One region of the Bradyrhizobium sp. Ken51 genome, then DNA from elsewhere that is predicted to be linked to it. Evidence: riboswitches for the same ligand, from Rfam matches in the RefSeq annotation. Region 1 holds a riboswitch; the other holds the start of a gene.

Region 1 (14,362 bases):
GATGTCAGACGCAACCGGCGGTCCGCTGCAGGTCACCAACCGCTAAAGCCGGCGAACCGGCCGAGATCGGCCGGACACCTTCAAACACGATCCGGATTTGACGTCGTCGTGCAGGTCCGCTTGGCGCCATCACAACGTCAAGTTTCGTTTGCCAAAGCGGCATGAGGAGCGAATACTTTCCAAAAAACCGGGAGGTCTCGCCATGAAGAACAGGCTCGCCTGCGCAGCCTTCGTCGCTGCGATTGTCTCCGCAACCAGCGTTTCGGCTGAAAACTGGGAGGTCACCCGGCTCGTCCCGGGCTCGGCGTTCCACGGCGTGCACGGGCTTGCGATCGACAAGGCCGGCCATCTGTTTGCCGGCAGCGTCGCGGGCGCGGCGCTCTACGAGGTCGACATCGCCGGCGGTACCGCCAAGGTTGCAATCCCCGCTCCGATCGGAATGGCCGATGACATCGCGTTCGCGCCCGACGGCACCATGGCCTGGACCGGATTCCTGGCCGGCGATCTCTATTCGCGCAAGGGCGACGGCCCGATCAAGAAGCTCGCCAGCGGCCTTCCCGGTATCAATTCGCTCGCCTTCCGCAAGGACGGCAGGCTGTACGCCACCACCGTCTTCCTCGGCGACACGCTCTATGAGATCGACGTCGAGGGCGTCAAACCGCCGCGCCAGATCATGGAGAAGATGGGTGGCCTCAATGGCTTCGAGTTCGGTCCCGACGACAAGCTCTACGGTCCGCTCTGGTTCAAGGGGCAGGTCGCAAAGGTCGACGTCGACAAGGCCGAGCTGACCGTCGTCGCCGAGGGCTTCAAGGTCCCGGCCGCGGTGAACTTTGATTCCAAGGGCAATCTCTGGGTGGTCGACACCGCGCTCGGCCAGCTCGTTCGGGTCGATCCCAAGTCGGGCACCAAGACCATGGTCGCGCAATTGAAGCCGTCGCTGGACAATCTCGCGATCGACGACGAGGACCGAATCTACGTCTCCAACATGGCCGACAACGGCATTCAGGAGGTCGATCCGGCGACCGGCCAGGCGCGGCAGGTCATCATCGGCAAGCTCGCTTTGCCCGGCGGCATCGGCGTCACGTCAGAGAGCGGCAAGGATACGATCCACGTCGCCGACGTGTTCGCTTATCGCACGGTGGACGGCGCGACCGGCGAGGTCATCGAGAAAGCCCGCATGCACGCCGCCGGCGTCACGCTCGAATATCCGATGAGCGCGACCGCGAAGGGCAACGATGTGGTGCTGTCGAGCTGGTTCACCGGCACGGTTCAGGTGATCGACGGCAAGACCGGCGCCATCCGCGACATGCTGCACGGCTTCAAGGCGCCGCACGACGCGCTCGTGCTCGCGGACGGCAGCATTCTGGTGGCCGAGCTTGGCACCAAATCGCTGGTCCGCGTCAGCGGCGAGCACGGCAAGGACCGCACCCCGCTGATCGGCGGCCTCGAAGGCCCGGTCGGGCTCGTCGGCGGATCGAGCGGCGAGGTCTTTGTCACCGAAGCCTTCGCGGGCGTCGTGTCCAAAATCGAGACGAACGGCGAAAAGACCGTGCTCGCCAAGGACCTGAAAATGCCCGAGGGGATCGCACGCGCCAGGGACGGCAAGCTGATCGTGGCGGAGGTCGGTGCCAAGCGATTGATCGAGATCGCGCCGGAGACCGGCAAGGTCACCGAGATCGCCGCCAATCTTCCGATCGGCCTGACGGGTGCGCCCGGAGGACTGCCAACCCACATCCCGACGGGCGTCGGCATCGGGGAATCCGGCACGATCTATTTCTCTTCTGACATCGAGAACGCGATCTACAAAGTCACGAAGAAATAAGTCCCCGCAGTAGTTCGCCAACAACCCGCAAAACAAACCGCCCCGGAGAGGTCGACATCTCCGGGGCGGCTTGTGGCTTCAGGCTTCGAATGCCGGCGATCAGTTCAGCTTGCGCTTCGACACCGGCGCCTCGAACTGGGCGATCTCCGCGGTCTGCGGCGCCTTGCCGTTGAAGGTCAGCACGTTGCCTTCAGACGAGATCGCAACGCTGTCGCCGTCCTTGACGTCGCCGGCAAGGATCATCTCGGCGAGCGGATCCTGGACGTGACGCTGGATCACGCGCTTCAGCGGCCGTGCGCCGTAGGCGGGATCCCAGCCCTTGGCGGCGAGCCAGTCGCGGCCCGCAGCGTCGAGCGTCAGCACGATCTTGCGATCGGTCAAAAGCTTTTGCAGCCGCGCGAACTGGATTTCGACGATCCGGCCCATCTCGCTCCTCTGCAAGCGATGGAACAGGATGATCTCGTCGACGCGGTTGAGGAATTCGGGGCGGAAATGCCCCCGCACCATTCCCATCACCTGCTCGCGCACGGCCGAAGTGTCCTCGCCCTCCGGCTGGTTCACCAGAAACTCCGAACCGAGGTTCGAGGTCATGATGATCAGCGTGTTGCGGAAGTCGACGGTGCGACCCTGGCCGTCGGTAAGGCGGCCGTCGTCGAGCACCTGCAACAGGACATTGAAGACGTCGGGATGCGCCTTCTCGATCTCGTCGAACAGCACCACCTGGTAGGGCCGGCGCCGCACCGCTTCGGTCAGTGCACCGCCCTCGTCATAGCCGACATAGCCCGGAGGCGCGCCGATCAGCCGCGAGACCGAGTGCTTCTCCATGTACTCGGACATGTCGAGGCGAACCATCGCGGTCTCGTCGTTGAACAGATATTCGGCGAGCGCTTTCGTCAGCTCGGTCTTGCCGACGCCGGTCGGCCCCAGGAACATGAACGAGCCGGTCGGCCGGTTCGGATCCTGCAGCCCCGCGCGGGAACGGCGCACGGCGGTCGCGACCGCACGCACGGCCTCGGCCTGGCCGACGACGCGCTTGCCGAGCGAGTCCTCCATTCTCAGGAGCTTGTCCTTCTCGCCTTCCAGCATCTTGTCGACGGGCACGCCGGTCCAGCGCGAGACCACCTGCGCGATATGGTTGGCGGTGACCGCCTCCTCCATCATCTCGCCGGAGTTTTCCTTGGCCTCGATGTCTGCAAGCTGCTTTTCCAGCTCGGGGATCCGGCCATAGGCCAGCTCACCGGCCTTCTGGAATTCACCGCGGCGCTGCGCGTTGGCAAGTTCGACTCGCAAGCCGTCGAGCTCGGCCTTCAGCTTCTGGGCGTCGGAGAGCTTGTTCTTCTCCGCGCTCCAGCGTGCGGTGAGCGCCGCGGACTTCTCCTCGAGGTCGGCCAGTTCCTTCTCCAAGGTCTGCAGGCGGCTCTTCGAACCGGCATCGCTCTCTTTCTTCAATGCTTCCTGTTCGATCTTCAGCCGGATGATTTCCCGATCCATCGAATCCAGCTCTTCCGGCTTGGAATCGACCTGCATCTTGAGCCGCGCGGCCGCCTCGTCCATGAGGTCGATCGCCTTGTCCGGCAGGAAGCGGTCGGTGATGTAGCGGTTGGACAGCGTCGTGGCGGCGACCAGCGCGGAATCGGTGATCCGCACGCCATGGTGCTGCTCGTACTTGTCCTTCAGCCCGCGCAGAATGGAGATCGTATCCTCGACCGAAGGCTCGCTGACGAAGATCGGCTGGAAACGCCGCGCCAGCGCCGCGTCCTTTTCGACGTGCTTCTGGTACTCGTCGAGCGTGGTCGCGCCGATGCAGTGCAGCTCGCCGCGGGCGAGCGCAGGCTTGAGCAGGTTGGACGCGTCCATCGCGCCATCGCCCTTGCCGGCGCCGATCAGCGTGTGCATCTCGTCGATGAACAGGACGAAATTGCCCTCGCTCCCGGTCACCTCCTGGAGCACGGCCTTCAGCCGCTCCTCGAACTCGCCGCGATATTTTGCACCTGCAATCAGCGAGCCGAGGTCGAGCGACAACAGCTTCTTGTCCTTCAGGCTCTCCGGCACGTCGCCGTTGACGATGCGCAGCGCCAGGCCCTCGGCGATGGCAGTCTTGCCGACACCGGGCTCGCCGATCAGGACCGGATTGTTCTTGGTCCGGCGCGACAGCACCTGGATCGTGCGCCGGATCTCCTCGTCGCGGCCGATGACCGGATCGAGCTTGCCGTCGCGCGCCGCCTGGGTGAGGTCGCGGGCATATTTCTTCAGCGCGTCATACGCGTTCTCTGCGGTTGCGGAGTCGGCGGTCCGGCCCTTGCGCAGCGCTTCGATCGCCGCGTTGAGGTTCTGCGGGGTGACGCCGCCCTTGGCCAGGATCGCACCCGCCTCGCTGGTCTTCTCCAGCGCGAGGCCGAGCAGCAGCCGCTCGACCGTGACAAAGCTGTCGCCGGCCTTCTCGCCGGCCTTTTCGGCGGCGTCGAAAGTGCGGGCGAGCTCGGGCGCCAGATAGATCTGGCCGGCGCCGCCGCCTGAGACCTTCGGCACCTTGCTCAAGGCGTCCTCGGTCGCCTTCAGGATTGCGCGGGAATTGCCGCCGGCGCGGTCGATCAGGCCGGCAGCGAGGCCTTCATTGTCGTCCAGCAGCACTTTCAGGACGTGCAGGGTCGAAAACTGCTGGTGCCCTTCGCGCACCGCAAGCGACTGCGCGGACTGGACGAAGCCCCTGGAGCGTTCGGTATATTTGTCGATATTCATATCGTGGTCTTTCCCTCGGCCTGCCCCTGGAGCCCTCTAAGGCACTCCAAACGGCATCTTCATTGGGTTTCCGATTACCGCATTGACGTTTCTCAACCGGTAACGGTCGTTATCAGCCGGCGCTGGCGCCGGCCTGACCCAGATGTGGGAAGCGAGGCTTCGGACCGGAAGAGGCGAGTTCACAATTTCGTGCGCGGACCCGCCGCTTGGCGCCGGTGGGCCGAATCCCCTAAGTAGCGGCATGACACCTAGCGCAATGACAGCCAGCCAGACCGGCGAGATCACCGGCCTCTACCGCTACGCGATCAAGGGCCTGACGCCGGAGCCCCTGCTTCGCGTCTTCCTGCGAGCCGGCCAGACCCTGCCCGCCGACCGCCGCTACGCCATCGAGAACGGCCCCAGCGGCTTCGATCCGGAAGAGCCGCAGTGGAAGCCGAAGACCCAGTTCCTGATGCTGGCGCGGAATGAGCGGCTGGCTTCGCTCGACAGCCGGTTCGAGGACGCGACCAACCGCCTGATCATCCGCAAGGACGGCCAGATCGTCGCCAGTGGGGATCTCGAGACCGCGGCCGGGCGCGCCGCCGTCGAGGACTATTTCAGGGACAACTTTCAGCCGGAGCTGAAGGGCCCGCCCAAGGTCCTGTCCGGCCGTGACCACAGCTTTTCCGACGTCGCCCGCAAGGTCGTGTCCATCATCAATCTCGACAGCGTCCGCGCGCTCGAGACCATGCTCGGCGGCGCCGCCGTCCACCCGCTGCGCTTCCGCGCCAATCTCTACGTGAAGGGCTGGCCGGCCTGGTCCGAACTCGACCTCGTCGGCCAGACGCTGGCGATCGGACAGGCCCGGCTGCAAGTGGTCAAGCGCATCAAGCGCTGCCCGGCTACCAATGTCGACCCTGATACCGCCAGACGCGATCTCGAAATCCCGGCCGCGCTGTCGAGCAATCTCGGCCACATGGACTGCGGCATCTATGCCGAGGTGATCGCCGACGGCGACATCGGCGTGGGTGACGCGGTTGCGTTGGAAGAGCCGAAGCTGGTGTGACGCGGCGCCGGCTCCACGTACTCCGTCATTGCGAGCGCAGCGAAGCAATCCAGATATCGATCTGCTGAGACGGTCTGGATTGCCTCGTCGCTTCGTTCCCCGCAATGACGGGGAGAAGAAACCTCAATTCGGCATCACATAGGCATAGATCCGGCCGCGCGAGACCGGTGCTTCGCGGACGCGGTTGCCGTTATTGCCTGAGATCATGATCGGATTCCCTTGCGCGTCGACACCGGTGATGATGCCAACATGACCGCCCCGGCCGCCGCGCGACATGACCGCGATGGCGCCGACCTGCGGACCGGAGACGCGCGTGCCGTAATGCGCGAACGAATTCGCCATATCGGAGCCGGTGCCACGGTGACCGGTTTTCTCAAGCACCATGTTCATGAACCGCGCGCACCACAGGCTGCCGCGGCCGGTCGGATTGCCGCCGACATAGCGGCGCGCCTCGGACACGAGGCCCGACCCGCCGCCAAAGCCGCCGCTGCTCGTCGCGCTATTGGCCATGCCGCCGACATTCGCGTCAGTGGCCAGGCCACCGCCACGTCTCGTGGCGATTCGACGGCTGGCGCGCGTGGTCATCCCGCCGCTGGTAACCATTCCAGCGTTGCCGCTCATGGCCATTGCACCGCTGCCGCTCATGGCCATCCCACCGCTGCCGCTCGTGGCCATTCCACCGCTGCCGCTCATGGCCATTCCACCGCTGCCGCTCATGGCGATGCCGCCGCTATTGGCGTTCGGGTCATAGCTGGCGAAGGTGTTGCCGAAGCCGCTCGCCTGCAATTGCGCCGCGCCGCGCTCGAAGCGCGAGCTGCGTGCGTGATATCGGGAATAATGATGATGTCTGCTGGCGTGATGCGTGTAAGCGTAAGCGTACCGCTCTGTGCTATGACGATGAGGTCGTGCTGACGCCGGAAAGGCGAGTGCGGCGATCGCCGCGAAGAAAACAGCCAGCGCGACGACACAGCGCGACAGGCGAGACGCAAACAACTCGAACATTCTTCATCCTTCGTTGACACCCCCACTTCCCAATCGGCCCGTGCGGTGGCCGACATCCGCGGGCTGTATCAGTATCCCGATGTGGCGAGAACAAGACGCGGTCGCGAAGATTTTGGACGATGATTAACAAGTGTTAGCATCATATGCGCTGACCGCAGGACGGCATTCCAATGCCGCAGCCACCTCAGGGAGAAAACCGGATGCCTCACGCCCTCACGAAAGACAATTGTCGTCTCTACTTCGAAGAAGCAGGCGCGGGCACGCCGATTATTTTTCTGCACGAATTCGCGGCCGACTACACCAATTGGGAGCCGCAGATGCGCTACTTTTCGCGCGGCCATCGCTGCATCACCTATTCCGCGCGCGGCTACACGCCATCGGACGTGCCTGATGGCGAGGTCTACGGCTATACGCATTTCTATACCGATGCGCTCGCGGTGCTCGACCATCTGAAGATCGATCGCGCGCACTTCGTCGGCCTCTCGATGGGCGCCTATTCGTCGCTCCAGATCGGGCTCAACGCGCCCCAACGCGCGCTGTCGATGACGCTCGCCGGCGTCGGCTCAGGCTCGGAGATCGAGAACCTCGACGCCTGGCGCAAGCAGTGCCGCGCCAACGCGGAGCAATTCGAGATGCTCGGCTCAGCCGAAGTCGCAAAAGTCACGCGCGAGGCGCCGAGCCGGATTCCCTTCCTGGTGAAGGACCCGCGTGGCCACGCCGATTTCTACGCTGCCCTGGCGCGGCACGACGCCAAGGGATCGGCGCGGACGATGCGCGGGTTTCATGCCGGCCGTCCCTCGATCTTTACGATGACGGACGCGATCAGAGGCGCCACGAAGCCGGCACTCATCATCTGCGGCGACGAGGACGATCCGTGCGTGGGCGCAAGCCTGTTCCTGAAGAAGCATCTGCCTGCGGCGGGGCTCGCCATGTTTCCGAAGTCCGGCCACGTGCTCAATCTCGAAGAGCCCGCCCTGTTCAACGAAACGGTGGAACGGTTCGTCACGCTGGTGGAAGCGGGAAGATGGCCGGTACGCGATCCGAGATCGCTGGCGGCGCATTAGCGCTACGCTCGCAATGACGAAAAACTACTTCCTGCCGCCCCGCGTCAGCAGAAACACGCCCTGCTCGCCGAACAGATTCCACACCCACCAGGGCATCCGCAGCCGCAGCGGGCGGCCGTAGAGGTCGAGCGCCTCGGCACGTTCCATCTTGACGTCGATCGCGTCGCAGAGTTCGACGAAGTCCTTGATGGTACAGAAATGGATGTTGGCGGTGTCATACCAGCTTGCCGGCAGATTCTCCGTGCGCGGCATGTGGCCGCCGATCAGGAGCTGGAGCCGCATCTTCCAGAAGCCGAAATTCGGGAACGACACGATGGCGCGGCGGCCGATGCGCAGCAAATTCTCCAGCACCACTTTCGGCTGCCGCGTCGCCTGCAAGGTTTGCGACAGGATCACGTAGTCGAAGGCGTCATCCGGATAATTCACGAGGTCGGTGTCGGCATCGCCCTGCACCACCGCCAGACCCTTGGCGACGCAGCGGTTGACGCCCTCGCGCGACAGCTCGATGCCGCGGCCGTCGACGCCGCGGGTTTCCAGCAGTTGGAGCAGGTCGCCCTCGCCGCAGCCGACGTCGAGCACCTTCGAGCCCGGCTTGACCATCTCGGCGACCAGCACATGGTCGGCGCGAAAATCACCGGGCCGCCCGGTCGCAACGCCGCCCAGCGGCAACGCTTCCTGTACAGACATGCCTAGCCGTCCTTGTTAAGCATTCTTGGCGGCAAGCCCGCGCGCCTTGCCTGCCGACTGCAGGAAGGCACGGGCGATGTCGAAGAACTCGGGCACGTCGAGCAGGAACGCGTCGTGACCGCGATCGGTCTCGATCTCGGCGAACGACACCCGCGCACTCGACGCATTCAGCGCGTGCACCAGCGCGCGCGATTCCGAGGTCGGGAACAGCCAGTCGCTGGTGAAGGAGACCACGCAGAAGCGGGTCTGGATTCCCGCGAACGCCTTCGCCAGCACGCCGCCATGGTCGCCGGCAATGTCGAAATAGTCCATCGCGCGGGTCAGATAGAGATAGGAGTTCGCGTCGAAGCGCTCGACGAAGGACGAGCCCTGGTAGCGCAGATAGGACTCGACCTGGAAGTCGGCGTCGAACGAGAAGGTCGGCAGCTCGCGGTCCTGCATGCGCCGTCCGAATTTTCGATGCAGCGCGGCGTCCGAGAGATAGGTAATGTGCGCCGCCATCCGGGCGACAGCGAGCCCGCGATGCGGATGGATACCGTGATCGGCATAGCCGCCATGGTGCCAATCGGGATCGGCCATCACCGCCTGGCGGCCAAGCTCGTGGAACGCGATGTTCTGTGCCGAGTGTCGTGTCGAGCAGGCGATCGCCAGCGCGGAGAACACGCGGCTCGGATACGCCGCAGTCCATTGCAGCACTTGCATGCCGCCCATCGAGCCGCCGACGACCGCGAACAGCGTGTCGATGCCGAGCCGGTCGATCAGCATCGCCTGCGCGCGCACCATGTCGGGGATGGTGATGACGGGGAAATCGAGACCCCAAACCTTGCCGGTCGCGGGATTGATCGATGCCGGACCGGTCGAGCCCATGCAGCCGCCGATCACGTTGGAGCAGATGATAAAATACTCGCGGGGATCGAGCGGTCGACCGGGGCCGACCAGGGTCTCCCACCAGCCGGGCTTGCCGGTGACAGGGTGCACATTGGCGACGTGCTGGTCGCCGGTCAGCGCATGGCAGATCAGGATCGCGTTGGAGCGATCGGCATTCAGCTCACCGTAAGTCTGGTAAGCGATCTGGAACGGGCTGAGATCGACACCGCAATCCAGCCGAAGCGGCTGCTCCGTGCCGAACTGCGCGACCTGCGAGCTCGGATGATCCACCTCGTGCGACCGCTCGTCGGCGGTGATCGCGGGACTCGGAATTGACTGGACGCCAACCATCTGACCATCGACCTCGTTTGCGATCGTCGTGGTGACCGCATTGACATCAGGCCATGAAAAACCCGGCCTGAACGATAGGTTCGGCCGGGATCGAAAGGGTCCCCGGCCTGTTTAGCGAGTTTTTTAACGTGGCTGCAAGCCGGCCGGCTCAAATGACCACGGAACGGCTAAAAACTACCGTCTTGGACGGTTTTCGTCAAGTCGCGGCCCGGATCGACCAAATTCGCCTGTCGCGCCGCGGGCGGAACGGCCCCGATTTGCCTTTGCATTTCTCTTTGCTTTCGCAGCCCCGACTGCCTAATCAGGCATTCATCGCAGCGGTGACGGCTCGCCTGATCCGTATTGGAACGCCTCTCAACAGCACCTCACAGACATGTCCCAACGTCCGCCCGCGCCACCATCGCTCCAGGAATTGCGCAAGGAGATCGACGCGATCGACGAGGGCATGCATCGCCTGCTGATGCAGCGCGGCGACATCATCGACCGCCTGATCCAGGTGAAGCAGACCCAGGAGGTCGGCTCGGCGTTTCGGCCTGCGCGTGAGGCCGCCATGATGCGCGACCTCGTCCAGCGCCATCGCGGTATCCTGCCGCTCGACACCGTCGAGAGCATCTGGCGCGTCATCATCGCGACGTTCACTTACGTCCAGGCGCCGTTCTCCGTGCATGCCGATGTTTCGGCAAGCGAGCCGGCCATGCGCGATTCCGCGCGATTCCATTTCGGCTTCACCGTGCCTTACGTCGCGCATTTCAGCGCGCAGGCGGCGGTCGAGGCCGTCGCGAAGTCCAAGGGCGATCTGGCGCTGGTCTCGGCGACCTCGAGCCGCACGCCGTGGTGGCTGTCGCTGGAAGAAGCCGGCGCGCCAAAAATCATCGCGCGGCTGCCCTTCGTCGAGCGCGCCGACCATCCGGCGGCGTTGCCCGTGTTCGCAGTCTCGCGCGTCGCCGACAGCGCGCTGGTGACGGAGGTCGAGACCTTCAGCGTGCGCGTGTCGGGGTGGAACGCCGAGGTCGCGCGCGCCCTGTCACCGCTCGCCGAGATCGTGGCCGTGCCCGATACCGCCTTCGACGGCGCCGCGCTGCTGGTCTCGGTCACCGCGACGAGCAGCCTCGACAAAATCAAGGCTGCCCTGATCGAGGCGGGGGCCTCGGTGCGCTCCACGGCCCTCGTCGGCAGCCACGCAACGCGCTATACGGTGCCCCCGACCGGGTCGAAATCGTAAGTCGCGAACCGCCTGCCATTCCGGAGTTGAAGATGTCCCGCCCTGTGCCGAATCCCGGCATTCTCGATATTGCGCCCTACACGCCCGGCAAGACTCCGGTGGCAGAGCCCGGCCGCAAGGTTTTCAAGCTCTCGGCCAACGAGACGCCGTTCGGGCCCTCGCCGAAGGCGATCGAGGCGTTCAAGCACGTTGCGGATCATCTGGAAGACTATCCGGAAGGAACCTCGCGCGTGCTGCGCGAAGCGATCGGGCGCACCTTCGGGCTCGATCCCAACCGCATCATCTGCGGCGCCGGCTCGGACGAGATCCTCAATCTGCTCGCCCACACCTATCTCAGCCACGGCGACGAGGCGATCTCGACCACGCACGGCTTCTTGGTCTACCCGATCGCAACCATGGCGGTCGGCGCGAAGAATGTCGTCGCGGCCGAGAAGAACCTCACCTGCGATGTCGACGCCATCCTCAAGGCGGTGACGCCGAAGACAAAGCTGGTCTGGCTCGCCAATCCCAACAATCCGACCGGCACCTATGTGCCGTTCGATGAGGTCAAGCGCCTGCGCGCCGGCCTGCCCTCGCACGTGCTGCTGGTGCTGGACGCAGCCTATTGCGACTACGTCTCGCGTAACGATTACGAGATGGGGATCGAGCTGGTGGCGACGACCGAGAACACGGTCGTGACCCACACCTTCTCCAAGATCCATGGTCTCGCGGCGCTGCGCATCGGCTGGATGTTCGGCCCCGAGCACATCATCGACGCGGTCAACCGCATCCGCGGTCCCTTCAACGTGTCGACGCCGGCGATGTACGCTGCCGTTGCCGCGATCGAGGACACCGCACACCAGGCCATGTCGAAGCAGTTCACCGAAACCTGGCGCAACTGGCTCGCCGAGGAGATCGGCAAGCTCGGGCTGACGGTGACGCCGAGCGTTGCCAATTTCGTGCTGATCCACTTCCCGACCGAGGGCAAGACCTCGGATGCAGCCGACGCCTTCCTCACCAAGCGCGGGCTGGTGCTGCGCGGGTTAAAGAACTACGGACTGCCGCATTCGCTGCGCATGACCATCGGCACCGAGGAGGCCAACCGCCTCGTCGTCGAGGGCCTGCGCGACTTCATGGCCGGACGATGAGCGCGACCGCGCACTTCCAGCGCGTCGCGCTGATCGGCTTCGGCCTGATCGGCGGCTCGATCGCGCGCGCTGCGAAGCTCCAGGGCTTGGCTGGCGAGATCGTCACCACCGCGCGCTCGGAGAAGACGCGCGCACGCGTGATGGAGCTCGGCATCGTCGATCAGGTCGTGGGGACAAATGCGGAAGCCGTGAAGGACGCCGATCTCGTCATCCTCTGCATTCCCGTCGGCGCCTGCGGGCCGGTGGCGCAGGAGATCGCCGCGCACCTCAAGCCTGGCGCGATCATCTCCGACGTCGGCTCGGTCAAGGGCGCCATCGTCAGGGATATGGCGCCGCATCTGCCGAATGGCATCCATTTCGTGCCGGCGCATCCCGTCGCGGGCACCGAGCATTCGGGCCCCGATTCCGGCTTCGCCGAGCTCTTCATCAACCGCTGGTGCATCCTCACCCCGCCAGAGGGCGTTGATGCAGCTGCCACCGACCGCCTGCGCGCGTTCTGGGCGGCGATGGGCGCCAAGGTCGAGATCATGACGCCGGATCATCATGATCTCGTGCTCGCGATCACCAGCCATCTGCCGCATCTGATCGCCTACACCATCGTCGGCACCGCCGACGAGCTGGCGCAGGTGACGGAATCGGAAGTCATCAAATTCTCCGCCGGCGGCTTTCGCGATTTCACGCGCATCGCCGCCTCCGATCCGACGATGTGGCGCGACGTCTTCCTCGCCAACAAGGAAGCCGTGCTGGAGATGCTCGGCACCTTTACCGAGGATCTGGCAAAGCTCACCCGCGCAATCCGCCGCGGCGACGGCGAGGCGCTGTTCGACCACTTCACCCGCACCCGCGCCATCCGCCGCGGCATCGTCGAAATCGGCCAGGACTCTGCCGCGCCCGACTTCGGCCGGCCGCATGCGGCGCTGAAGAAGCCGTAGCCACCCCTCTCACCTCCGTCATTGCGAGGAGCGCAGCGACGAAGCAATCCAGACTGTCTCCGAAGAGAAAGTCTGGATTGCTTCGCTTCGCTCGCAATGACGGAGCAATCAATACAGCGGCGGGATCTGGCCGACCTTGACCGGGCCGAGCAGCACATTGCCGTCGACGAACTTCAGCGGGAAGCTGCGGGCCTTCTTGCCTTCCAGCGTGCTCTCGGTTCCGATCGAATTGATGCCGGCGGCAACGCCGGCATTGGCGTTCTGCTTGATGACCTTGCTGAGGCCGGGAACGGCGCGGTCGAGCGCGCCGAACAGATTGTTGAGGTCCTGCGACTTCACGCCGGGCGCGACGCGATCGAGGGTTGCCTGCGGCACTCCCTCCTCCAGCATCTTCTCGATGCCGAGCGCGGGGATCACGCGCTCGAGCCCCGTCACCGTCATCTGCAACTCGCCGTCGAGACGGCCGTTAGCCGAGAGCCCGAGCGTGCCGGCCGCGACAGCAATCATCTCGCCCTGCTGGATGCGGGACTGCACGATCTCGATATGGCCGCCGGCGGCCTGGATCTCGCGGAAGCGCTGCGGCCACGGCTTTGGCGTGAGGTCGGACAGTCCGGTGATCTTCGCCCGCGTGTCGGCCTCGAACGGCTCGGCGAGCAGCGGATGTACGCCCTGGATGCTGCCCTGCGCGATCTGGAGCACGGTCTCGATCACGGGATGATCGGACGGCGATCCATCCGCAAGGCGTCCATGCAGCTCGACCTGTTTCGCGCGCGCGAGCGGCACCTGCACGCTGCCGTCAACACGATTGACGGTGGGCTCCTCGAACACGATGGAGGCGCGCTCCGGCACGGCGGGCAAGCCGACCACGCTGCTGCGACCCTTGCTCCAGTTCACGACGAAGGTGTTTTGCGTGACGCCGTCAGTGAGCGTCGCGGGTGCGGTGAATTCGGCGATGACGCGCTTGGGATCATAGACCTGGGCGAGGACCAGGATGTTGTCGAGCTTCGCCGTGAACGGCGTCTTGCTGGCGTTCTGCGACACCAGGGCGACGCTGGCGCCGGAACACTGGACCTCGAAGCGGAAGGGGAAGCCCGCGATTGAGCGCTTGGCGCAATCATAGATACGGCCGGATTTGGCCTCCTGCGCGCGCCAGGCATCGGCGGCGATTTCGGCCTGCGACGCCGCATAGAACCAGAAGCCGCTCCACGCCACCGCGAGGATCAGGAGGATGACAGGGGCGATGAAAAGGCCCCAACGGGAGCGCCGGCCTGCGGCAACGGTCATATCGGACATGCGGCGACCCTTTGACCCCTGATTTTGTCAAATGTAAGCGAGCTTGGCTTGCTCCGAAAGGCGGAGAATTCGCTTCGTTTGGGGGCGCGGTTCTGGTAGCCGTGCCCGAAATGTCGGAAATCACCCTCCCCTCCGTCACCACTGCCAAGGGCGACCTCTGGGTGTTCGGCTACGGCTCGCTGATGTGGCGGCCGGGCTTCGAATTCGAGGA
Region 2 (14,362 bases), on a different contig from region 1:
GGCTATGGCTGCACCTCAACAAGGGACGCAAGGCCGATGGCGCCCATATCGCCTTTCGCGCCGGGGATCATGATTCGGTGAAGGCGTTCCACAGCGAGGGCTTGAAGAGCGGCGGCCGCGACAATGGCGGCGCCGGCCCGCGCAAGGATTACAGCCCGACTTACTACGCGGCATTCTTGATCGATCCCGATGGCAACAATGTCGAGGCGGTCTGCACGTGAGTACGGCAGCCCTCACCACACACATTGTCATGCCCCGGCTTGACCGGGGCATCCAGTACGCCGCAGCTTCTCGATTTCATCACAGCGGCCACTGGAATACTGGATCGCCCGATCAAGTCGGGCGATGACAGCTGAGATGACGGCGCTATCGCTCGCTTCTCTACACAGGACTCAACCAGGATTCAACAATGGCCTCCATCCACAACGACATTCCCCTCTCCGCCCCGGCGCGCGACGTCTGGGATGCGGTGCGCGATTTCGGCGCGCTGCATCGGCGGCTGGCGCCGGGCTTCGTCACGGCCTGCACGCTCGACGGCGACGCGCGCGTCGTCACCTTCGCCAACGGATCGGTGGCGCGCGAGATGCTGGTCGATTGCGACGATGCGCGGCAGCGGCTGGTCTACGCGATCAACAACGAGCGTCTGAAGCACTACAGCGCCTCGGTGCAGGTGATCGCGGAGGGCGAGGCGAGATGCCGCCTGGTCTGGATCATCGACATGCTGCCGAACGAGCTCGCGCCCTATGTGCAGGGACAGACCAAGGACGCCGTCGCCGCGATACACCGAGCGTTCCCGGCAGCTGCTGCGTGATCTTTCTCACAGAGCCCAGCCCTCGTCCGCAATAACCATGGCGGCGTGCGCCCGGTTGGCTCCGCTCTCCCGGCGGCGCCACGCACGCGAGGAGCAGGCCATGAGAGGTGCGGACAAGGTGATCTGCCAGGCAGCCGCCGTGCTGCTGATGTTTTCGATTTCGAGCGCGCCGGCAAAGGCGCAGTTCCTCGGCGGCGGCGGTGCCGGCGGCGAGGACATGATGACGCAGATGGCACCGATGCTGGAGATGATGAAGGCCAAGATGGGCAAGCGCCGCTTCGGCATGATGATGCAGACCATGGGCCCGATGATGAGCCGCATGATGGAGAATGGCGGCGGCGGAATTGGTGGCCTCGGCGGCGGCAATCTCGGCGGCGGTTTCGGTGCACCCAATTACGGTGGCTACGCGCCGATGGGCGCAGGCGGATACATGCCGACCGGAATGGGCGGCATGGGTGGCGGCGATATCATGGGCATGCTCGGCGGCGCCGGTGGCGGCGACATGATGGCGATGATTCCGCAACTGATGCGGCTCACCAACGTCGGTGGCGGCCATCGCCGCCACCGGCACCGCTAGTCCGCAGCGGCCGACAGAGCCGGCCTGATCGCAGGTTTGGTTTGGCGCGGTCCCCAGCGTGTCAGCACCACGCTGGAGGACGAGAGCAGGCCGAGCACGACCATCGAGCTCGCCGCCAGCCAGAAGAAGTTTTGCGCGGTGGCATCATGCGTCGACAGCCACCAGCCGACCGCCGCGATGTAGATCAGCCGCGCGGTCTGCGCCAGCACCGGCCCGATCACCTTCGCAGCGCCCTGCGACGAGAAATACATCGTCGAGGCGAGGCCGATGAAGGCGTAGAACGGCGCCACCGTCGACAGATATTGATGGCTGGTCGCGCGCACGGTCGCGCTGTCGGTGAAGATGTTGACCCAGAGATCGGGGAAGATCGCAACCAGGCACGCCGGTGCACCGACGGCGACGAAGGCGCTCGCCGCCGCGATCCAGGCGATGCGCCGGGCGCGGGCGATGCGGCCGGCGCCGACCGCCATGCCGATCATCGGCACCGAGGCGATGCCGAACGAGAACGCGATCGAGGTCAGCAGGAATTCCAGCCGCGCACCGATGCCGTAGCCGGCGAGGATCGCGGTGCCGAATTTCGCAAGCATGTGGGTGAAGATCGAGATTGTCAGCACCGATTGCAGCGGCGAGAAGCAGGCAACGGCGCCCACTTTGAGGATGTCGAAAAACATCGCCCATTGGATGCGAAGTCCGCGCAGCTTCGGCGTCACGCGGGCGCGGCCGGAGAACAGGTACCAGCCCATCACGCCGATGTTCATGCAATAGGCAATCAGCGCGCCGGCGGCGACGCCGCGCATGCCGAATTGCGGCACCGGACCGAGCCCGAGGCCGAGCGTGCCGCCGAGCACGATCTGCCAGGCCGCAGAATTGAGGATCAACAGCGACGGCAGCTTCATGTTGCCGGTGCCACGCAGGACCCCGGCCATGGTGTTGAGCAGCCAAGGCAGCACGGCGCCGCCGAAAAACACCTGGGTGTACGCGATCGCATGCGTCAGCACCTCGCCGCGGCCGCCGAGCATCTCAAGCACCTTGGGTCCGAAGATCAGCATGCCCAGCATGAAGACGAGGCCGAAGCTGATGCCGATCAGCAGCGCGTGCGCGGCGAGCGTCCCAGCACGCTCGCGATCGCCGGCGCCGAGCGCCCGCGCGATGGCGGAGGCTACCGCGCCGCCCATCGCACCGCCCGACATGGTCATGGTCAGGATCACTGTCGGAAACACCAGCGCCATCGCGGCCAGCGCTTCCACACCAAGACGTCCGATATAGGAGGTCTCCGCAATCACTGTGCAGGTACCGGCGGAGAGCGCGACAACGTTGGGCCACGCCAGTCCGAGCAACGTGCGCAGGATCGGCCCGTCCGTCAGCGCGCTCCTCACGGGGCGCGGGGGCGGCGGCAGCGGACGCTCTTGTTCATCGACCGGGATTTCGGCGATGTCTGACATGTCCTCTCCGGGCGAAGCGCCATTTGCGGCGCAGCAATGCTTAGGTGTGCCAATGAATTGGTTCGCGCGCAGGGCGCAACGAGAGGCTTGTTAGCACGACGCGCAGCGATTCCTCCTGCGCCAGGTGCAGGCGTGCCCTGCGGCAGCGCATTTCGTGGAGGAATTAACCGATGCGCCAGAGCAACGGCGGACGGCCGCCCGGTGTCGGGGACAGGTGCACGCCGATGTGCCGCCCGCATCCGGCGGCAAGCCCCTCGAACAACCCCGCCAGCACCTCGGCGCAAGCTGGGTGGTGATCGGCGACGCCGTCCATCAACTTCCAGCTCTGCTGACGGATTTCAAACGTGCCTTCGGATTGTGTCGTCTCAGCCGCATCGTCCTGCGCGACCAACAGCGCGTTGAGGAACGTCGCGAATTCGCTCGCACCGCCGCGGCCCATCGACAGCGCCGCAGCGACCTCATCGAAATATTGCATCCCGATCAGCTTGCCGGTGAGGTGCAGGAGATAACCCGCATCCTCCGGACCGAACAGCTGCACCATTACGGGCGCGGCAGTGCGCACATATTCCATGGCGTAGTTGCGATAGGCTTTTTCCAGTCGCGGTCTCGGCCAGCTTGCGACCGGCAATGCCGGAGCCGCGGCGGCATCGAACAGCGGCGCTTCGAGATGCCGCGCGAACACGAGGCGCTGGTCGAGTTCGAGCGGCTGGTCATATTGATAATAGTAGCCTTCGAGCCCGTCCTGGCCGTCGACGCTCTGCTTGGTGCAGACGAACCCCAATCTGATATCGCCGAGCGCGACACCGTTGTTGGCGTGCCAACCGCGCAGCATTGCGCGTGAGACTTCGCCCGGCACTCCGCAGATCGCGGTGCCCTTCCAGATCCAGCGCGGCGGCGGATAGCGGATCCAGGCTTTGCGGTCGCTCTCATACATGTATTCGACGTGCACCCCGCCGATCCAGTTCGAGAGGTAGTGATATTGCGCGGCCGCCACAGCGGGCGGCAGATGGCTCAGCCCGAGCTTCTCCAGCCCCGGCAGGAAGCGCTCCTGCTGCTGGCGGCGAAACACGCGAAACACGAACTCCGCAGCATCTGCCGTGCCGCGCCGCGTGACCACGGTGAGGATCAGGCCGGTAAAATAGGCGTGATAGAGATCGGCAACCGCGCGCCAGCGTTTCCATTGAGCTTCCTGCGCGGGGTCTGATGCGGCGGCCATGTTCGCTCCCGATCGTTGTTTTGATCGAGTGTGTCACTGCATCCGGTGAGGGACAAGCTGAGCCGCACGCAGGGCGCCCTGCACGCCGGCTCGCCAATTCCGCATCACGAATTTTGCGAGGCTTAGTTTTGCGCAGCTTTGGCGGCACGCTCGCGCTCGACGCGCTCGGTCACGTCACGGGCCATCGCCACCGATCCCTGCACCACTCCAGCGGCGTCCCGCACCAGCGCGAAGGTCATCTCGATGTAGAGCTTGCGTCCGTCCTTGTGCAGCGCGCGGGTCAGTGTCGGCTTGCCCGCAAGCTTCATCGCGCCGCTGGCAAGCGCGGCCTCGAAGCCTTTCCAGTGCGCGGCGCGCAGATGTTCGGGAATGATCAGGTCGAGATTCTGGCCCAGCGCTTCGTCCGCGGAGAAGCCGAACAGTGCGGACGATGCGCGATTCCAGCGCATGATCGTGCCGGAGCGATCCGAATAGATCAGCGCGTCTGCAACGTCGTCGAGAATTTTTGCGTCCAGTTGGGATTGATCTGTCATTTCGCCACCTCGGACGTAGCCCGGATTTCGCTTCTCATCCTGACACAGATTCGGTGTCATCGCCCGACTCTATCGGGCGATCCAGTATTCCAGAAGCGGATGTCATCGAACCGATAGGTTGCGGCGTACTGGATGCCCCGGTCAAGCCGGGGCATGACAGCGGAGGTGAGGCTATCGCTACACCCGGAAATGCTTGCTCAGCTTCAGCCCCTGGGCCTGGTAATTCGAGCCGATACGCTGGCCGTACATGGCGTCGGGGCGAGCCAGCATCTTCTCGTAGACGAGGCGGCCGACGATCTGGCCGTGCTCGAGGATGAACGGCACCTCGCGCGAGCGCACTTCGAGCACGGCGCGCGAGCCCAGCCCGCCGGCACCGGCATAGCCGAAGCCGGGATCGAAGAATCCGGCATAATGCACGCGGAACTCGCCGACCAGCGGATCGAACGGCACCATCTCCGCGGCGTAATCGGGCGGCACCTGCACCGCCTCTTTCGACGCCAGGATATAGAACTCGCCGGGATCGAGGATCAGGCTGCCGTCGGGACGGGCCGAGATCGGCTCCCAGAACTCGTCGACGGAATAGCCGGCGCGACGATCGACGTCGATCACGCCGGTGTGGCGCTTGGCGCGATAGCCGACGAAGCCGCCGCTCTTCTCGCCGGAAAGGTCAACAGAGACGGCGACGCCGCCGGTGAGATCGGCATCGTCGATATCGACGAGACGCTCGGTCGCGTGCAACGCCTCAAGGTCGTCGATGTTGAGGATGGCGTCGCCGGTGCGGAAGCGCACCTGCGACAGGCGCGAGCCTTCGCTGACCAGCACCGGGAACGTCTTCGGGCTGATCTCGGCATAGAGCGGGCCGTGATAGCCGGCGCCGATCATGTCGAAGCGGCGGGTGCCATCGGCGATCACGCGGGTGAAGACGTCGAGCCGGCCGGTCGAGCTTTTCGGGTTGGCGGCCGCGACGATCTCCGGCGGCAGCGCGAGGCTTTCGAGCAGCGGCACGATGTAGACGCAGTTGGTCTCCAGCACTGCGCCGTCGGCGAGGCTGAACTCGTGCAGCTTCAACTCGTCGATGCGCTCGGCGACGGTGGCGCCGGGACCGGGCAGGAAGCTGGCGCGAACGCGATAGGCGATGTCGCCGAGGCGAAGGTCGAGGCTCGCCGGCTGGATCTGGCTCTCGACGAAATCGTATGCGGGCAGGATGAGACCGCCCTCCGCCATCGCCGCGATCATGCGGTCGGGCAGGATACCATTGGCGTCGGCGGCAACCGTGAACGTCAACCGGGGGTCCTCATAGGGGTCCAATTCATCCCGACACACGGGGAAATAATAGCGTTTTACGGCTATCCGATGGACGTCTTGACGGAAAGGGCATTGCGGAATATGAGCATGACTTATCCCGTGGTGATTTGAGCCGGCCGGCTTGCAGCCACGTTAAATAAGTCGCTAAACAGGCCGGGGACCTCTGTGATCCCGGCCCGTGGAGATATTCCAGGCCGGTTTTTTTGTGACCATTTCGATGGTCACGCAGAGGAGATCCTATGTCGAAGCCCCCGGCGCCCACCGCGCACTACCGTCCCGAAACCCGCCTGGTCCATTCCGGCACCCTGCGCTCGCAATATGGCGAGACCTCGGAGTCGCTGTTCCTGACCCAGGGCTACGTCTACAACAGCGCCGAGGAGTGCGAGGCGCGGTTCAAGGGCGAGGACCCCGGCTTCATCTATTCACGTTACTCCAATCCGACCATTGCGATGTTCGAGCGCCGCATGATCGAGCTCGAAGGTGCCGAAGCGGCACGTTCGGCCGCGACCGGCATGGCCGCGGTGACGACAGCGATCCTGGCGCCGCTCAAGGCCGGCGATCACGTCGTGGCCTCGCGCGCGCTGTTCGGCTCGTGTCTCTACGTCGTGCAGGATTTGCTGCCGCGCTACGGCATCGAGACCACGCTCGTCGACGGCCTCGATCTCGACCAGTGGCAGCGCGCCATGAAGCCGAACACCAAGACGTTCTTCCTGGAGAGCCCGACCAATCCGACGCTCGACGTGCTCGACATTCCCGGCATTGCCGAGATCGCACACAGCGGCGGCGCGCGGCTCGTCGTCGACAACGTGTTCGCCACCCCGATCTGGCAGAGCCCGCTCGCGCTCGGCGCCGACGTCGTGGTCTATTCGGCGACCAAGCACATTGACGGCCAGGGCCGCTGTCTCGGCGGCATCATCCTGTCCTCGGAAGCGTTCATCGCCGAGCACATCCATAATTTCATGCGCCAGACCGGCCCGTCCATCTCGCCATTCAACGCCTGGGTCCTGCTCAAGGGCCTGGAGACGCTCGCCGTGCGCGTGCGCGCGCAGACCGAGACGGCGGCGCGCATCGCGGACGTGCTGGCGAGCCATCCGAAGATTTCGCGGCTGGTGTTTCCCGGCCGCGCCGATCATCCGCAGGCTGCATTGGTGAAGAAGCAGATGCGCGGCGGCTCGACGCTGGTCGGTCTCGAGGTCAAGGGCGGCAAGCAGGCGGCGTTCCGCGTGCTCAACGAGCTCAAGCTGGCCAAGATCTCGAACAATCTCGGCGACGCCAAGAGCCTCGTCACGCATCCCGCGACCACGACGCATCAACGTTTGAAGCCAGAGGACCGTGCCGCGCTCGGCATCAGCGAGGGCTTCATCCGCTTCTCGGCGGGGCTGGAGCACGCGGATGATCTGATCGAGGATCTGACCGCCGCACTGGAGAAGGCGTGAATTATTGTCGTCCCGGCGAAGGTCGGGACCCATAACCACAGGAAGCAGTTTGGCGAAGACCCAGAGTTAAGGGGCGCGGCACGAACACCGCGCACCATTGATGGATCACGCGGTATGGGTCCCGGCCTTCGCCGGGACGACAAGTCACATCGGCCGGTACGTCCGCACGTCCCCGGGCACGTTGACGCCGAGCTTGATCTGGCCGACGGAGCGGATGATGTCGTCGCCGAGGAGCTGGGCGAAGCAGGCATAACCCCAATCGTTCATGTGCAGGCCATCGGCGATCACGAAGCTCTCGACCGGAATCGATTGCTTCTCGTGCCAGTCGCGCATCACCTCGAAGCGCGGGAAGATGCCGACGTGACGGAGCTCGGCGACCTTGCCGAGCAGCTTCACCATCTTGCCGGCGCTGTCCGCGCGCTGGTTGACGGCGGGCGAATATTGCGGATCGACGAGCACGACGTCAGTACCGCCGGCAGCCTGGATGCTGGCGATGCCGTCCTCCACGAGCTTGGCCGTCTCGCCGGGATCGAGATTGCGCAGCACGGCATTGGTGCCGACCTGCCAGATCACCAGATCCGGATGCACATCGATCACCTCTTTCTGGAGGCGCTTCATCATCTCGGGCGCGTCCTCGCCGCCGACGCCGGCATTGACGACGGTGATGTCCGCGGTCGGATAGTGCCGGTGCAGCTGTGCGGCAAGGCGATTGGGATAGTTGAACTCAGGCGAGCTCGCGCCGAATCCCGCGGTCGACGACGAGCCGAATGCGACGATGACGACGGGCTGGCCGGCGACGAGCTTGCCCGCGACGTGCGGCAGCGAGCCCATTGCCTTCGAGCCGCCCTTCGGCGACAGGCAGGGGACGCGGCTGAAAATGTCGCCGGCGGATTTCGCGACCTGCTTCACCTTGTCGATGGCGCGCGCCGTAATGCCACGCTGGTCGGGGGACGTCGCTGCGACGGTGGTCTGGGACGGCGAAGCGGGAGCCGGATTAGCCGACTGCTGCGGGGCCGGCGTTGCTTGCGCGGCCTGCGTCTGCGCGTGCGACTGCGAGGCCGGACTCAGCACCAGCAGCAGCGCTGCTGCGGGCACAGCCAGCCATGCCGTCAGGCAAAAAGGGCGGAGAGAACTCATTAACGCTAGACCTCAATTTTGCTGCTGGGCCGGCTCCAGATGGGCAGCGTCGATCACGAACTGTGCCAACGCCCGGCCAAGGCAATCATGGACCTGTTTCGCCAGCTCAGGCCCGCGCGACGGGCTGAACAGGTCGAACTGCCCCTGATCATTCCACTGCCGCATGATCGCGAAACGATCGAACAGCGGAATATCGTGCTCCTGCGCCACCACCCGCATATTGTCGAGGTATGGCGGCGCCGAGATCATGGTTTCGGTACGCGGACTGTACTGCAAATTCATCAAGACGACGTCAGCCCCTGCCTTTTGCAACGCAACAACCCCTTCGGTCACCGCGCCACGAAAATCGTCGGGATCAATGGCTCGGATAGCATCCACGGTCCCGGTCTGCCAGATGACCAAAGTAGGCGCTTTTGCTTCCATCAGCTTAACGAAGCTGGCGGCCGCCTCCTCCGCCGTTTTCTTGCTCTGTATTTCTACGGAGACGTGCACCGCCTCGGACGGCGGCAGCTTGTCCTTCAGAATGGCTTGCATCCGCGCGGGATAAGAGGCGTCCTCGGAAGCCGGAATCGTGGTCGAACGGCTGCCGATGACCAGGATTTCGAGCGGCTTGCCGGCCTTGATGGCATCGGCGACCTTGGGAAGCTGGCTTTCGCTGCTGAGCAGATAGGATGGCAATTCACAGGCTGCAGGCGCGGCTGAAGCAGCAGACGCAGCATCGCCCGCGCGCGCCGGAGGCGCGGCGAGACCACCGCACAGCAGGATCAGGCTCAGGAAAACCTTCGCCTTCATCAGCCCCCTCCCGCCATATCGGCGCTGCCGACGGCGCTTTTGGTTTTCGAACCGCTCTTATCAGCCACCCGCTTGTACCACGAAATCAGCCAGGCCATGGCCCACATGATCAGGATTCCGGAGAGACTAATTAGCGCATGCATGACCGGGCCGCCCGAGACCTCGGCCAGGATGAAATGGCCCGCAAAGGCGAGGAAGACGCCGAGACAGAATATCTCCAGGGAATGCGAGCCGCACAGGATCAGCGGCCGCAGCCAGGGCGATTTCAGGCCCGGCCAGTCCCGCGGCAGGACGCGCACGGTGAGCGCGGCCAGCGCCAGGAAATGCGTGAAGCGCAGCACGTCGAGGTCGGCCTTGTCGATCGGATACATCCACTGCTCGAGCCGCTTCGGCATGAAGTGGGAGAGCTGCGGCACATACCAGGTCAGCGTCACGTAGAATGCCGCGACCAGATAGGCGATCGCGATCCACATCGTCACCCGCGAAGCCAGAATGCGCGACATCCGGCGCGCCCCCCCGAGCGCGCACCATGCCCCGAACACGAACAGCAATTGCCAGGCGAAGGGATTGAAGGCCCAGAAGCCGTTCGGATAGGCCGACAGATAGAGGTCGTATTCCCAGGTCACCGCGTAGAGCGCGACCGAGAGACCGAGCGTCACATCGGGGCGCCATTTCATCAGCCACAGGATCAAGGGCAGCGCCAGCATCAGCACGATATAGAGCGGCAGCACGTCCATGTTGACGGGACGGAAGCGCAGCAGCAGCGCCTGCACGATCGTGACGTCGGGCTGCTTGAGGAAATCCATGATGCCCATCTCTTCGGTGTAGAGCGGGTTCTCGAACCTGGTCGCGACGTAGGAGATTTCGGCAAGGAAGATCGTGAACAGGAAGACGTGGGCGACATAGATCTGCCAGACGCGCCGCAGGATGCGCGCGGTGGCGACGACGATGCCGGACTCCAGCATCGCCCGACCGTAGACGAAGGCGGCGGTATAGCCGGAGATGAAGATGAAGATCTCGGTGGCGTCGCTGAAGCCGTAATTGCGGATCGTGAACCAGGTGAGAAGGCTCGGCGGCAAATGGTCGATGAAGATCAGCCACAGCGCGAGGCCGCGGAACAGGTCGAGCCGGAGCTCGCGCTCGCCGATGGCGGGCAGCGAAATGGCCGGCGCGGCCGCGCGCCGCTTCGTCCCCGCGGACTTGGCCTCCACAGGCTTAGCAGTTCCCGCGATCGTCGATCCCGTCACTTGGTCGGCAATGGTCATCGGGGGCCTAAAAACCCTTCCGCAAATCGCGACGTGGCAAGGAGTGTACCGGTCCGGCCGTCATCTCGCAAAGCGACCGGATCACATGCAAATACATTTGCAAGTACATTTGGACGTGTACTTCCCTGCGAATTCTGGCGGGACGATGTCGCTAAAGCCGCCTCCGGCGTTTGGTTCCCGGGCGGATTTCGGTATGATGGCAATCATGTACCGCGCCGTGACCCGCCAGATCGAAGTGACCGTCGAGCCGAACTTTGTTCCGGAGCAGTCGTCGGCCGACCGCTCCCGTTATTTCTGGGCCTACACCATCGTCATCACCAATTCCGGCGACGAGACCGTGCAGCTCAAGACGCGGCACTGGATCATCACCGACGCCACCGGGCGGCAGCAGGAGGTGAAGGGCGAGGGCGTGGTCGGCGAGCAGCCGACGCTCGCCCCCGGCGAACGCTTCGAATACACCTCCGGCGTACCGCTCACGACCGCCTCGGGCTTCATGACCGGCCGCTACCAGATGGTCAGCGCAACCGGCGAGCGCTTCGAGATCGACGTGCCGACGTTCTCGCTGGACAGCCCGGACAACAAGCGGGTGTTGAATTAGCGCGGTGTCGTACGGTGTACGAGCGCCTGGCACGCGGCTTCCCCGAACCTCGTCATTGCGAACGCAGCGAAGCAATCCAGAGTCTTTCCTCGGAGAGATCCTGGATTGCTTCGCTCCGCTCGCAATGACGGAGGGGCAGCCTACGCGTCTTCCACGCCCGCCTCATCCGGTGTGAACTCGTACACCGACGAGCAGAACTCGCAGGTGACGACGACCTTGTCGTCCTTGACCATCGCGGCGCGGTCGTCGGGCGAAAAGCTCTTCAACATCGATGCGACCGCATCGCGCGAGCAGGAGCATTGCGCCTTCAAGGCCAGCGGATTGAACACGCGCACGCCGCGCTCATGAAAGAGACGGTAGAGCAGCCGCTCGCCGGACAGCTCGGGATCGATCAGCTCGACGTCTTCGACGGTTTCGATCAGCGAGCGCGCCTCGACCCAGGCATCGTCTTCAGCGACGGCATGCACTTCGACGCCTTCGGGCGCATCGCCGGGATGCAGATCGGCCTGCCGCGCGCGCTCGGGCGCCTTCGGCAGGAACTGCATCAGCATGCCGCCGGCACGCCAGCGATGCTTGCCGCCGTCGTTCGAACGCCACTCCTCGCCCACCGCGAGACGCACGCGGGTCGGGATCTGCTCGGAGCGCAGGAAATATTCGTGAGCGGCGTCTTCGAGGCTGCCGCCGTCGAGCGCGACCAGGCCCTGGTAGCGGCTCATGTCGGGGCCCTGGTCGATCGTCATGGCGAGATGACCGTGGCCCAGCAGCGCGCCGGAATCTTTTGCATCCCCGAGGCGCGCGGCGTCGTAGCGGGCATAGGCGCGCAGGCGATCCGGCGCCTGGTAGTCCACGACCAGGAACGACACCGGACCGTCGGTCTGGGCCTGGAGGATGAAGCGGCCCTCGAATTTCAGCGAGGAGCCGAGCAGCGTAGTCAGCACGATGGCCTCGCCGAGCAGCTTGCCGACCGGCGCGGGATAATCGTGCCTGGTCAGGATCTCGTCGAGCGCCGAACCAAGCCGCACCAGGCGACCGCGCACGTCGAGCGCGTCGACCTCGTAGGGCAGCACGGCGTCATCGATCGGAACTGCGGATGGCGCGCGAACCGGGCCTTCGGGCCCGGTTTTCATGTCTGGGGATTGGGAAACCATGGCGCTTTATCTGGGGTCGGAAGGCGGAATTGGAAGGGGGGCGGGCTGAGTGTTCCAGGCAACGATTGGATCGCAAACAAGCGCGGCACACTCAGTGTCGTCCTGGCTTTCGCCAGGACGACGATCCAAACCTGCTTCATCGGCCGCGTTACTTCACCGCGTCGAAGCACCAGGCCAGAATGCCCTTCTGTGCGTGCAGGCGGTTTTCGGCCTCGTCGAACACGACGGATTGCGGACCGTCGATCACCTCGTCGGTGACTTCCTCGCCGCGATGGGCGGGCAGGCAGTGCATGAACAGCGCATCGGGCTTGGCCAGCGACATCAGCTGGGCATTGACCTGATATGGCTTGAGCACGTTATGGCGGTGCTCGCCTTCCTTGTCGCCCATCGACACCCAGGTGTCGGTTACGACACAATCGGCGCCGCGCACGGCCGCTTCGGCATCCGTACCGAGCATGATCGGCGCGCCGGTCGCCTTGATGAAGTCGCGCATCGCCTTTTTCGGCGCGAGCTCCGGCGGCGTCGCGACATTGAGCTGGAACTTGAAGCGCTCGGCGGCGTGCGCCCAGGACGCCAGCACGTTGTTGTCGTCGCCGGTCCAGGCCACGGTCCTGCCCTCGATCGGGCCGCGATGTTCCTCATACGTCATGAGGTCGGCCATCACCTGGCAGGGATGCGAGCGCCGCGTCAGGCCGTTGATGACGGGTACGGTGGCGTTCGCCGCAAGCTCCAGCAGGGCATCGTGATTAAGGATGCGGATCATGATGGCATCGACATAGCGCGACAGCACGCGCGCGGTGTCGGCGATGGTCTCGCCGCGGCCGAGCTGCATCTCGGCGCCGGTGAGCATGATGGGCTCGCCGCCGAGCTGGCGCATGGCGACGTCGAAAGACACCCGCGTCCGTGTCGAGGGGCGCTCGAAGATCATCGCCAGCGTCTTGCCTTCGAGCGGCCTGACCGGCTGATGCGCCTTCTGCTTCGCCTTCATCGCGGTGGACGCGGCCAGCATGCGCTTGAGCTCCAACAGCGGCAGCTCGTTGATATCGAGGAAGTGCTTCGGTGTTTTCTTGGGTGTTTTGTCGGGCGACTTGTTCATCAGCTTGCCGCCCGCTTGTTGCCGGACAACGCCGTGCAGGCGCGCTCGAGCCGCCCGACGCTGTCCTCGATCTCGGCTTCGGTGACGATCAAAGGAGGCAGGAAACGCACGACATTGTCGCCGGCGCCGACGGTGAGCAGCTTTTCAGCGCGCAAGGCGGCAACGAGATCGCCTGAAGGCACCACGGCCTTGATGCCGATCAGGAGGCCCTCGCCGCGCACTTCGCTGACGACATCGCCATGACGGTCGATCACGGAGGCGAGCTTCTGCTTGAGCAGCAGCGACATCCTCTGCACGTGGTCGAAGAAGCCGGGCTTGAGCATGACGTCGAGCACGGCGTTTGCCGCCGCGATCGCGAGCGGGTTGCCGCCGAAGGTCGAGCCGTGGGAGCCGGGCCCCATGCCGGCAGCCGCGTCTGCAGTCGCGAGCACCGCGCCGATCGGGAAGCCGCCGCCGAGCGCCTTAGCCAGCGACATCACGTCGGGGGTGACGCCGGTGCGACGATGCGCGAACAGATCGCCGGTGCGGCCCATGCCGGTCTGCACCTCGTCGAAGGCGAGCAGCAGGCCCTTGTCGTCGCAGAGCTGGCGCAACGCCCTGAGGAAGGCGGGCGTTGCCGAACGCACGCCGCCCTCGCCCTGGATCGGCTCGATCAGGATGCCGGCGGTGTGCGGACCGATCGCCTTTTTCACGGCCTCGATATCGCCATGCGCAACCTGGTCGAAGCCCTCCATCGGAGGGCCGAAACCTTCGAGATATTTTGCCGAACCCGTCGCAGCCAGCGTCGCCAGCGTGCGGCCGTGGAAGGCGCCTTCGAACGTGATGATGCGATAGCGCTCCGGATGCCCGTTGGAGAAGTGATGATGGCGGACCAGCTTGATCACACCTTCCAGCGCCTCGGCGCCGGAATTACAGAAGAACACGAAGTCCGCGAAACTTTCATTGCACAGGCGCGCGGCGAGCTTTTCGCCGTCCGGGCTCTGGAACAGGTTCGACATGTGCCAGA

The links. A riboswitch is a leader RNA that binds a small molecule or an ion and turns the genes downstream of it on or off. The one in region 1 is predicted to bind S-adenosylmethionine.
Region 2: it holds a riboswitch for S-adenosylmethionine, as region 1 does, so the genes downstream of both, AC0L27_RS30215 (O-succinylhomoserine sulfhydrylase) here and metX (homoserine O-acetyltransferase MetX) in region 1, are expected to answer to the same signal.

Annotation. Positions count from the first base shown of each region.
Region 1 is NZ_JBVVPB010000003.1:298,317-312,678, forward strand. Features, by position in the region: gene AC0L27_RS08395 (M23 family metallopeptidase) at 1-46, shown strand, start outside; gene AC0L27_RS08400 (NHL repeat-containing protein) at 203-1,822, shown strand; gene clpB (ATP-dependent chaperone ClpB) at 1,922-4,561, opposite strand; gene AC0L27_RS08410 (MOSC domain-containing protein) at 4,818-5,606, shown strand; gene AC0L27_RS08415 (TIGR02594 family protein) at 5,730-6,608, opposite strand; gene AC0L27_RS08420 (alpha/beta fold hydrolase) at 6,809-7,672, shown strand; gene metW (methionine biosynthesis protein MetW) at 7,697-8,359, opposite strand; gene metX (homoserine O-acetyltransferase MetX) at 8,375-9,577, opposite strand; SAM riboswitch at 9,668-9,747, opposite strand; gene AC0L27_RS08435 (chorismate mutase) at 9,951-10,799, shown strand; gene hisC (histidinol-phosphate transaminase) at 10,832-11,926, shown strand; gene AC0L27_RS08445 (prephenate/arogenate dehydrogenase family protein) at 11,923-12,858, shown strand; gene AC0L27_RS08450 (DUF2125 domain-containing protein) at 12,967-14,151, opposite strand; gene AC0L27_RS08455 (gamma-glutamylcyclotransferase) at 14,262-14,362, shown strand, end outside.
Region 2 is NZ_JBVVPB010000023.1:80,461-94,822, forward strand. Features, by position in the region: gene AC0L27_RS30180 (VOC family protein) at 1-221, shown strand, start outside; gene AC0L27_RS30185 (SRPBCC family protein) at 410-811, shown strand; gene AC0L27_RS30190 (hypothetical protein) at 912-1,388, shown strand; gene AC0L27_RS30195 (MATE family efflux transporter) at 1,385-2,830, opposite strand; gene AC0L27_RS30200 (hypothetical protein) at 2,994-4,046, opposite strand; gene AC0L27_RS30205 (PAS domain-containing protein) at 4,169-4,579, opposite strand; gene AC0L27_RS30210 (2'-deoxycytidine 5'-triphosphate deaminase) at 4,757-5,863, opposite strand; SAM riboswitch at 5,974-6,053, shown strand; gene AC0L27_RS30215 (O-succinylhomoserine sulfhydrylase) at 6,124-7,320, shown strand; gene AC0L27_RS30220 (SGNH/GDSL hydrolase family protein) at 7,465-8,457, opposite strand; gene AC0L27_RS30225 (SGNH/GDSL hydrolase family protein) at 8,470-9,249, opposite strand; gene AC0L27_RS30230 (OpgC domain-containing protein) at 9,249-10,514, opposite strand; gene apaG (Co2+/Mg2+ efflux protein ApaG) at 10,720-11,112, shown strand; gene AC0L27_RS30240 (Hsp33 family molecular chaperone) at 11,253-12,260, opposite strand; gene argF (ornithine carbamoyltransferase) at 12,409-13,356, opposite strand; gene AC0L27_RS30250 (aspartate aminotransferase family protein) at 13,356-14,362, opposite strand, start outside.